Regions from separate parts of the Halomonas sp. 3A7M genome, predicted to be linked through region 2. Evidence: predicted binding sites of a transcription regulator. Region 2 holds the regulator's gene; each other region holds the start of a gene.
The links. Region 2 encodes sigma-54, which starts transcription at its own class of promoters, with help from an activator protein. Its sites were predicted from a motif close to TGGCACNNNNNTTGCTNT; they were not measured.

Region 1 (3,276 bases), on a different contig from region 2:
GGGGTAAATACAGTCCGCGTACGTTGAGAAAGATGACTTCACCAAATGCCAGGCTATCTCTGGCGCTTGGCATCGTGCGTAATACCGCAAAGTACCAGAAGAATATTTGCAGTAGCAGCGGGATATTGCGGAAAGTTTCGATATAGGCAGTGGCTAAGCGCGCTAGCAGCCAGTTAGGCGACAGGCGGGCGATGCCCACAATAAAGCCAATGATGGTCGCGGCCAATACCCCTAGGCCACCCACCAGCAACGTATTCAGTAAGCCGACCAAGAAGGTGCGGCCATAAGTGCTTTGAGATGAGTAGTCGATCAGACTCTGCACAATCCCAAAACCTGCGGTGTTGCCCAAGAAACCAAACCCGGTGGTGATACCACGTGCGGATAAGTTGTCTTGGACATTACCGACAATGTAGAACAAAAAGGCTGCCACAGCGGCGACGAGGAGTAGCTGGAAAATAAGCGCACGTTTGGCGCGATCTCGCCAAAACGGCGGCTTGTGGCCAGCGGGACGAGTGTTAGGGCTTACGGACATGGAAGGCGTCTCCGCGATACGGACGGTCAATCAAATGGCCCGCCGATGCCCTTGGAAGGATGGGGCGGCGGGCCGGGGTCAAACGAGACGCTTAGCGAATCGGCGGTGCGTACTGGAAGCCACCTTGGTTCCAGAGGGCGTTAACACCACGTTCAATTTCAAGCGGAGAGCCCATACCGACGTTGCGCTCAAAACTTTCACCGTAGTTACCGACTTGGCTCAGGATGTTGTAGGCCCAATCGGCTTCTAAGCCCATACCTTCACCGTAGTTGCCATCTTGGCCAAGTAGGCGGGCAACATCAGGATTCTCAGAGCTGAGCATCTCTTCGGCATTTTCGCTGGTGACGCCATACTCTTCGCCGTTAATCATGGCGAATAACGACCACTTCACGATGTTAAACCATACATCGTCGCCTTGACGTACCACAGGGCCCAGAGGCTCCTTGGAAATAATGTCGGGTAGAATGACCGCGCTGTCCGGTTCATCTAGCTGAATACGCAGTGCCGCCAGCTGAGACGTATCCGAGGTTAATACATCACAGCGCCCAGACTGGAAGCCACCCACGGTTTGTTCAGAGGTATCAAATACAATGGGGTCGAACTGCATATCGTTGGCGCGGAAGTAGTCGGCTACGTTGAGTTCGGTAGTGGTGCCAGACTGAATACAAATAGCGGCACCATCCAATTCGTCTGCACCACTCAGACCCAGATCGCGGTTAACTAGGAAGCCGATACCGTCGTAAAAGGTCACGCCAGTGAAGTTGAGGCCCAGGGTGGTGTCACGAGTGGTGGTCCAGGTGGTATTACGTGATAGTACGTCGACTTCGCCAGACTGCAGGGCCGTAAAGCGCTCTACGGCGTTCAGGGAAATGTAGTTCACCGCATCAGCATCACCGAGAACGGCGGCGGCAACGGCACGACATACGTCAACGTCGAGTCCTTGCCAGTTACCTTCATCGTCCGGGGCGGAAAAGCCTGGCAGGCCGTCGCTGACGCCGCACTGTACGGCGCCGCGTTCCATCGTGTCTTCTAACGTATCAGCTTGAGCAGTGGCGACACCGGCCAACGTGATAGCACCCGCGGAGGCCAGCAGTACCAAGTGTTTTTTATTCATCATGGTCGTTCCCCTTACTCGATTTAATGTCGTTATGCATGCAGATGCATGACACTAGAAGCTAGCAAGGAAGGTGCCAGAAAGGATATGTCGTCAAATTCAGCGCTTTTCAACGCAAAATGCCTGCTGTATACGAAAGTATTGGTGCAAAAAGAAACATTAGCGACTAGTGATTGCTCTATTTTGATGCATAGTCGCTAATGTGGCTGTTAGCTTAAAAAATAGTGTCGCTCAGTGTGATGGATTAACGGGCTTGAAGGATGAACAGGGTTAACGAATAGGGGGTGCGTACTGAATGCCACCATCTTTCCACAAGGCGTTTAAGCCTCTGGCAATCTTGAAATCAGAGTCGGCACCAACGTTTCTATCAAAGATATCGGCGTAGTTACCCACCTGCTTGATGATTTGGTACGCCCAATCGGTATTGATGCCCATTGGCTCGCCAAAGTCACCATCTTGACCAAGCAGGCGCATGACATCAGGATTCTCCGAATTAAGCTGTTCATCTACGTTAGCTTGTGTAATGCCCAGCTCTTCCGCATTTAGCATGGCAAACAGCGACCACTTCACAAGATTGAACCATTGGTCATCATTTTGACGAACGGCTGGGCCTAGCGGTTCTTTCGAGATAATTTCAGGGAGCACGACCGCCATGTCGGGATCAGCAAGCTGCATCCGCTGGGCATACAGTTGGGAAGCGTCGGAGCTTAAAACGTCGCAACGGCCCGCTTCAAAGCCGGCAATAGACTGCTCAGGCGCATCAAAAACGACAGCATCATAAGTCATGCCGTTGATGCGGAAGTAATCAGAAAGATTGAGTTCGCTGGTGGTGCCGGACTGGGTACAAACTGCCGCGCCATCAAGCTCTTTGGCGCTTTGCACGCCTAGATCGCTGGCCACCATAAAGGCTTGGCCATCGTAGTAACTTACGCCGGTAAAGTTCATCCCCATCGTTGTGTCACGGCTTGAGGTCCAGGTCGTGGTGCGTGATAGGACATCGACTTCGCCAGACTGCAGCGCGGTGAAACGTTCTACCGAGTCGAGTGGCACGAAATCTACTTTTGTCGCGTCACCAAGCGCCGCAGCGGCTATGGCACGGCATACATCGGTATCCAGGCCCCGGTATTGGTCGTTGTCATCTAATGACGAAAAGCCTGGCTGGGCAGCGTTGACGCCGCAGCGCACGCTATCGCGCTCTTGAACGGTTTCCAGCGTGCTGGCCATGGCCATCGCAGGTACTAAAACACCAATTCCTACTCCCAACCAACGAACGGTTTTCATTTGTTATTCCTTAACGTGAAAGGGCAAGTAAACGTAAGCACATAAAAAAAGCCGAGCAATGCTCGGCTTTTTGGCTATTCGCAGGCGCTAAGTTATGCGAAGGCTTTACGCATAAAAGGCGGCAGCGATAGTGCACCACGGTGAGCATCACCAGTGTAGTACTGTAGCGGCATTTTATGCTCAGCGGCAGCCTGTTCGCGGAAGCTTTCAACGCTGGTCGCTTTACCGGCCAGCGTGACGCTCCACCAGCCAGAAGGGTAAACCGGCTGTGGGAAGGGCAGTGTGGCCACGCTATCAAAGCCCGCTTCACGCATATCGTTACGCAGTTCGCGAATAATAGAGCCGCTGT
Region 2 (3,276 bases):
GAGGGTGGCGACGACGCGTGGCTGAGTATCGCTCAAGAAGAATTCGGGCATCGGTGGTTAGATAGATAACCTGGAAGTGAATGCTTTTCTGACGCAAAGATTCAAGCATTTTTGGCAGTTGCTTTAGTGCAGCAGGTAAATTGCGCGCATCGATACTTACCGCTAATTGGGGGCGTGCCCCTTGCTCACGAAGCTCATCCACCAGGGAGCCGAGTAGCATGGCGGGCAAGTTATCGATGGCACAATAGCCAAGATCTTCTAACGCTTGTAAGGCGATAGATTTACCGGACCCTGAACGGCCGCTAATGATCACCAATTGCATAGAGTTTCTCTTGGCATGCCAATAAAAATGGAGGTAAACGTAGGCAGTGTCTAGCGGTGGACTATTTAAGTAACAGGTTGTTCACGAATTTTTGCTGTTATAAGGTCCAATAGCTCACGTTGGCTAGCCGTTCTACGAAGCTGCTGACGTGTGTCAACGCTGTTCATGATAGACGCCACTTGCCCTAATAAGGCTAAGTGCGTGTCGTCCGCCTCTTCGGGTACTAAAAGTACGAAAACAAGGTCGACGGGATCGCCATCAATAGCATCGAAATCTACAGGCTCGGCTAACTTTAAAAAACCAGCGATAGGCGAGCTGCAGTGAGGGCTACGGGCGTGAGGAATGGCAACGCCGTTGCCTATTCCAGTGCTACCCAAACGCTCACGACCAATCAGGCGGCTGAAGACTTCTTGGCTATCTAGGCTTGGCGTGTTTTGCGCAATAAAGGTGCTGAAAAATTCCAGCACCCTTTTTTTGCTGCCCCCGGGGACGTCATACAGCACGCGCTCCGGGGGAAGTATGGTTTCCAACGTCATTGAGTTAACGCACGCCAGCGCCTTGGGCGCGAGCTTGTGCTTTTTCCTTGTGTTTAACGAGTTGACGGTCAATTTTGTCCGCTAGTGCATCAATCGCAGCATACATATCATTGTCTAATGCTTCTGCGTGTAGATCGGCACCTGCAGCATGCAGGGTGCAGGCAGCTTGCTGACGCTCCTTTTCAACAGATAAGGTCACTTGTACGGTGGTGATATTGTCATAATGGCGCTCAACGCGTTCCAGCTTCTCATTTACATAGTCACGCAAGGCGTCAGTCAGATCTACGTGATGACCAGTGATATTTACTTGCATTGACGTGCTCCTTATCCATCGGACTGTTCTTCGATTGTAACCCTTTTTGCGCTATTGCAAAGCCCCTAGACAGACTTTGTCTCGTTAGCACTGTTTTATTAGCGTAAACGGCGGCGCTCGCTTGAAGAGGGAATACCCATTGATTCACGATATTTGGCCACCGTTCGCCTTGCTACATTAATGCCACCCTCTTCCAATAGCGCCACGAGGCGGCTGTCTGAGAGCGGTTTGCCGGGCGGTTCATCTTGCACCAGTTTTTTGATTCGAGCCCGGATGGCGGTGCTGGAGTGACTGTCGCCGCCGTCCTGGCCACTTACTTGGCTGGAAAAGAAGTATTTGAGTTCGAACACACCGCGCGGGGTATGGATATATTTCTGGGTGGTGACCCTGGAAATAGTAGATTCATGCATTTCAACGGCGTCTGCGATATCGGCTAAGATCAGCGGTTTCATGGCTTCTTCACCGTGTTCCAGAAAGCCTATCTGGCGAGCTATGATTTCTCGGCCCACCCGCAGTAGCGTATCATTTCGACTTGAAAGGCTCTTGATGAGCCAGCGCGCTTCCTGGAGATGCTCTTTTAAAAATTGGTTATCTTGGCTCTTGTCAGCCCGTTTGATGAGGCTTGCGTAGTCAGGTTGAATGCGCAAGCGCGGCAGTGCCTCTGGGTTTAGCTCCAGGTGCCATCCTTCGTGGTCATGGCGGACGACTAAATCTGGCGTTACGTAGCTGTCATCTGTGTCGCCAAAGGCGCTCCCGGGGCGAGGGTCCAGGCTGCGGATCAAGCGGATTACGTCATCAAGCTGCTCATCATCTAGACTTAACCGCCGCTTTAGCAAACGCACATCATCTTTACCGAGCGCTTCAAGAAATTGACGCACTAAGCGCTTGGCAGGCATCAGCAGCGGTGTATCTTCGGGTAGTGAGGCGAGCTGCAGCATTAAGCACTCCCGCAGGTCGCGAGCAAATACACCGGTGGGCTCAAACTGTTGAAGGCGCAGCAAGGTTGTTTCAACTTCACGCTGGCTAAGGCCTTCATGCCCTTGGGCTTTAAGTCCTTCGCGAATGTCATTGAGAGGTTGAGTTAGGTAGCCGTTGGCATCCAGTGCATCGATGAGGCTTTCAGCAATGGCATGGTCGCGTGGTGAAAAATCTGTCATGGCGAGTTGCCAAAGTAAGTGGCCATGCAAACTTTGACCAGCGGCTTGACGCTCAAAGTCAGGCCCCTCGCTGCTGGCACCATGGCTACCTAGGTCTTGATAAGTGTCTGACCAGTCACTGTCAGTTGAGAGTTCGTTAGGAATGCTTTCGGACCATTCAACTTCCTGGGGTTCACTAACGGCCTGTTCGCCGAACTCATCTTCCTGCTCAAGCATTGGATTGGCATCAAGTGCTTGCTGAATTTCTTGACGGAGGTCCAGCGTTGATAGCTGTAACAGGGCGATGGCCTGCTGCAGCTGAGGTGTCATGGTCAGCTGTGTACCGATACGCAATTGAAGAGAAGCTTTCATGACCATCTGAGAACCACTCGTTAATCAGAAAGCTCCACCCTAGTGCGAGTTATGGCTTGGTGCAAGTGCAATAACTATGCCACCACTACTATTTTTTTTGCAGGTGGCTGTTTACAGGCGGAAATCAGCCCCCAAATAAACGTCTCTTACCCGCTGGTTGTTGAGAATTTCCTGAGGGGGGCCACTGGCGATGATATGACCGTCACCTACAATGTAGGCAATATCGCAAATATCTAGTGTTTCCCTGACGTTATGATCAGTGATTAGTACGCCGATATGGCGTTTTTTGAGGGCTCGAATGATCGTTTTAATATCACCCACTGAGATCGGGTCAACGCCGGCAAACGGCTCATCAAGCAGAATAAAGGCAGGCTCTGTCGCGAGGGAGCGTGCGATCTCAACACGTCTACGCTCTCCGCCCGAAAGACTCATGCCGAAGTTGTCACGAATGTGCGTGATGTGAAAATCTTCCAGTAGCGACTCAAGGCGCTGCTCCCGGGCGCTACGATCGAGTTCTTTACGAGTTTCCAGGATTGCCATTATGTTGTCGGCGACAGAAAGTTTGCGAAAAATAGAGGCTTCCTGAGGCAAGTAGCC
Region 3 (3,276 bases), on a different contig from region 2:
TCTACTCCCCAAGGCATATAGAGCGACATGAGCGTTATCAAGCCGGTGTAGGTAATCATTAGCTGAAAAGGCAGCGTTAACACAGAAAATGCATTGTGCGCATCTAGCCAGCTACGCGCGCCCTTCTGGGGCCGAAAAGCAAAAAAGTCGCGCAGGATTTTTTTATGGGTTATCACGCCGCTGATGATTGCCACGAACATCATCATGGTGGCGATACCAATGAGCCAGCGGCCATAGACGGCGGGGAGGTGATGCAATTGAAAATGGAATCGGTAGAAAAAATCCCCCCCACGCGTTTCTCGCGGGGTAACCAACGTCAGAGTGGTTGGGTCAAGTACCGACTGCTCTCTCCCATCCTGCCCAAACCAGACGGCTGTCGAGACCGACTCGCGCTCATTAGGAAAAGTGATCTGCCAATTTCTCGCTGAGGAGGCATGTTCAGTAAGATAGTGCTGCCAGTAATCCGCCAGGCGCCGATTGTCCCACTCAGCGTTCGCGGCGACACTCGGAAGTTCGGGCTGCATCCACAACGAGATACTCTCTTTGAAGTAACTCAGAGTGCCCGTCAGAAAAACGGCAAATAGCAGCCAAGCAGCCAACAAGCCGCACCATGTGTGCAGCTGGGCCATATTACGCCTCACGCTGCGCTTAGTGGACGCCATAGTTAGCCACCACTAGAAGGCCGCCAATGGCTAGACCGATAGCTCCCCAAAGACGTATCAAACTCGGCGTGATAAACGACCAGATCGCCACGCCCGCCCAAATAATAAAGCTTCCCATCATGCCGATACGCAGAGACATCATGGTATCAAACGGTAAGCCAAGCGCTGCCACCGAAAACAGTGCAGCAACGATATAGCCGCCAAGCGTCGCGGCCAGGATGCGTAAGATCAGCAGCCAATAGGAAGAGGATAAGACGTTGAGCAGCATGGTGCATCTCGGTGCAGGTCACAGACCACCATTTTAATGCAAAAGGTTTTCATTTGCATTAGTACAAATAACTTATTTAGCACCTGCTGCACAACGTTTAGGTTAACCAAATGCGCGGTGTGTGGGCGACACGCGCGATCCAGTGCGGGCGCAGAACATGCCACGCCTGCTCACACAGCGTCCAGGCTTCATTGCGTGAGTTTCCGAGATAACGTAATAACAGCACGCCCTGGCGAACGGTAACCGCCCAACGCGGGTTGTCCGGCAGCGCTTCGCGTAGCTCATCAATCGCCACACCGGCATCTTCTAAGCCCACCGCCCATAGCGTGGCTTGCACCGTGGCGCCCCCCTGCCCCCAGCGCCCGTTAAAACGCGGATGTGCAGGATCCAACGGTTGGCGTTCAAGCCACAGCGGCTTGCCATCTAGGGTTAAACGAAAGTGCTGCTCAATGCGACCTGTTACATAGGGAAGTTCACTGGCGGGGCGGCCCAGCGCCATGATTTCCCAGCCCAAGCAACGGGCACTGCCATGCAACGCAATATGCGTTCGCTGAGCGCCTTTGGAGCCATCAAAGGCGATCGTTTCTTGAGGAAGCCACTCAAGGATGCCGCCATCTTCCACGTTAAGCTCAGTCTGTTGGTTCCAGGCAACGCCCTGACTGTCAGCTTTATAAAGCTTGTTAGCCGCAGGCGTGGTGAGCAGCGCATGAGCATCACCCTCGATGTGGGCGCGAATCGTCAGGGCATCGCCACTGACTAAACCACCGGGTGGATGCAGCACGTACACATGGCAAGCTTCCGTGCTGCCTTCTGGGTAAAACGGCCGCTGTACTCGTAGCGGCCCTTGGTGACGAGCCTGCACCAATCGGGTTGTGCCCTCACGGTTAGCAAAACGCAGCGCCAGCGATGCCGCCCAGTGGCGCTCGCCATCAAAGCGATGGCCTGAGCTAGCGGCAGGTGTCGCAAGTTCACACAGAGTCATGGCGCTATCGCTTCCAGTTGGTCAATATTTCAACTTGAAATGCAAGGAGTGCGCCAAAATGGTGAAAAACCACGTTTCTTTGTCGACACAATAACTTAAGCTTTGAGATTGTTAGCTACCAACGGCTTTAAGCACCAAAAGAGAACACAAAAACGGATAAGCGCACCAAATCTGAGCAACCTTCAACGCCGTTAGAAGAAGGCCCAAGCCTCGTTAAGCTAAGCTGCGCACTCTTCTTTGCTAACCACTAAATGGTAAGCGTTGGGGGCTATATCGTTGCTAAACTGATACGCACATAGTCATCAGCAGAGTTCAACAATGACACGCACCCATCACCCTTCCCCTACCTTCCAGCTGCGCTTAGCGTTAAACCACGATGTGGTGATTGGCCCTGGCAAGGCTGACCTGTTGGAAATGATTGATCAAACCGGCTCAATTTCCGCGGCGGGCCGCGCGCTGAACATGAGTTATAAAAAAGCCTGGCAACTGCTCGAAACTATGAACGGCTACTTTTTATCACCGCTGGTGGTAACAAGTTCCGGTGGAAATGCACGGGGTGGAGCACACCTAACAGAGATTGGCAAACAAGTACTTACCCACTATCGAGCACTGGAAAAGCAGTTTGTGATGGCAACGCCTGACGATGCCAAAGCACTGCTAGCGCTTCTGTCACCTTCTGATGGTGCCGAGCGCGACAATGATTGATCGCCATCCAGCCACGCGTTATTTGTCATTGAACACGCGCTGAGTATTCGCTAATCTCCGCTATATCCATGTGGAAATAGCGGAATAAAACGATGCTTAACTTCGGTGTGAACAATCGCCTGCTTGCCAGCGTTATTCTATTTAGCCTTCCGACAGCATCAGCGCTCGCGAGCGACAATGTGCACGTTGCAGCCGCTGCGTCGCTGACCGATGCACTAAACGATGCCATTGCGGTTTATGAAACGCATAATGACGTTGATGTGACCGCGATTTATGCTTCGTCGTCTACCCTTGCTCGACAAATCGCCAGCGGCAGTCCCGCGCAGCTATTTCTTTCCGCAAATGTGACGTGGATGGATTGGCTTGAAGATCAGCATATCAATGTGCAGCAACGTAGAGATTTACTGCAAAATCGATTGGCGCTTGTTAGTGCCAGCGATAGCGTGCCAATGCAGTTCACCCCAGGGGAAGGCATCGCTATTGAAACGCTATTAGGCGAGCGCGACCGACTGTCCGTGGGAGACCCAGACCATGTACCGGCCGGTATCTATACCCAGCAAGCACTGGAGACACTGGGCGAATGGGAAGCTCTAGCGCCGCGCCTAGCCCGTGGCAATGATGTGCGCGCTGCATTAGCGCTGGTAGAGCGTGAAGAAACA

Region 1: INT19_RS10510 (amino acid ABC transporter substrate-binding protein) is a predicted target of sigma-54. The motif match lies at 1,708-1,725, and genes of this name have one in related genera.
Region 3: INT19_RS02890 (urease accessory protein UreD) is a predicted target of sigma-54. The motif match lies at 1,951-1,968, and genes of this name have one in related genera.

What each region holds. Positions count from the first base shown of each region.
Region 1 is NZ_JABUZD010000115.1:27,308-30,583, forward strand. Features, by position in the region: gene INT19_RS10505 (amino acid ABC transporter permease) at 1-532, opposite strand, end outside; gene INT19_RS10510 (amino acid ABC transporter substrate-binding protein) at 624-1,649, opposite strand; gene INT19_RS10515 (amino acid ABC transporter substrate-binding protein) at 1,917-2,927, opposite strand; gene speE (polyamine aminopropyltransferase) at 3,020-3,276, opposite strand, start outside.
Region 2 is NZ_JABUZD010000162.1:129,051-132,326, forward strand. Features, by position in the region: gene rapZ (RNase adapter RapZ) at 1-322, opposite strand, end outside; gene INT19_RS14455 (PTS sugar transporter subunit IIA) at 388-858, opposite strand; gene hpf (ribosome hibernation-promoting factor, HPF/YfiA family) at 863-1,171, opposite strand; gene INT19_RS14465 (RNA polymerase factor sigma-54) at 1,270-2,685, opposite strand; gene lptB (LPS export ABC transporter ATP-binding protein) at 2,791-3,276, opposite strand, start outside.
Region 3 is NZ_JABUZD010000038.1:2,644-5,919, forward strand. Features, by position in the region: gene INT19_RS02880 (PepSY-associated TM helix domain-containing protein) at 1-629, opposite strand, end outside; gene INT19_RS02885 (DUF3649 domain-containing protein) at 649-930, opposite strand; gene INT19_RS02890 (urease accessory protein UreD) at 1,028-1,912, opposite strand; gene INT19_RS02895 (winged helix-turn-helix domain-containing protein) at 2,231-2,617, shown strand; gene modA (molybdate ABC transporter substrate-binding protein) at 2,710-3,276, shown strand, end outside.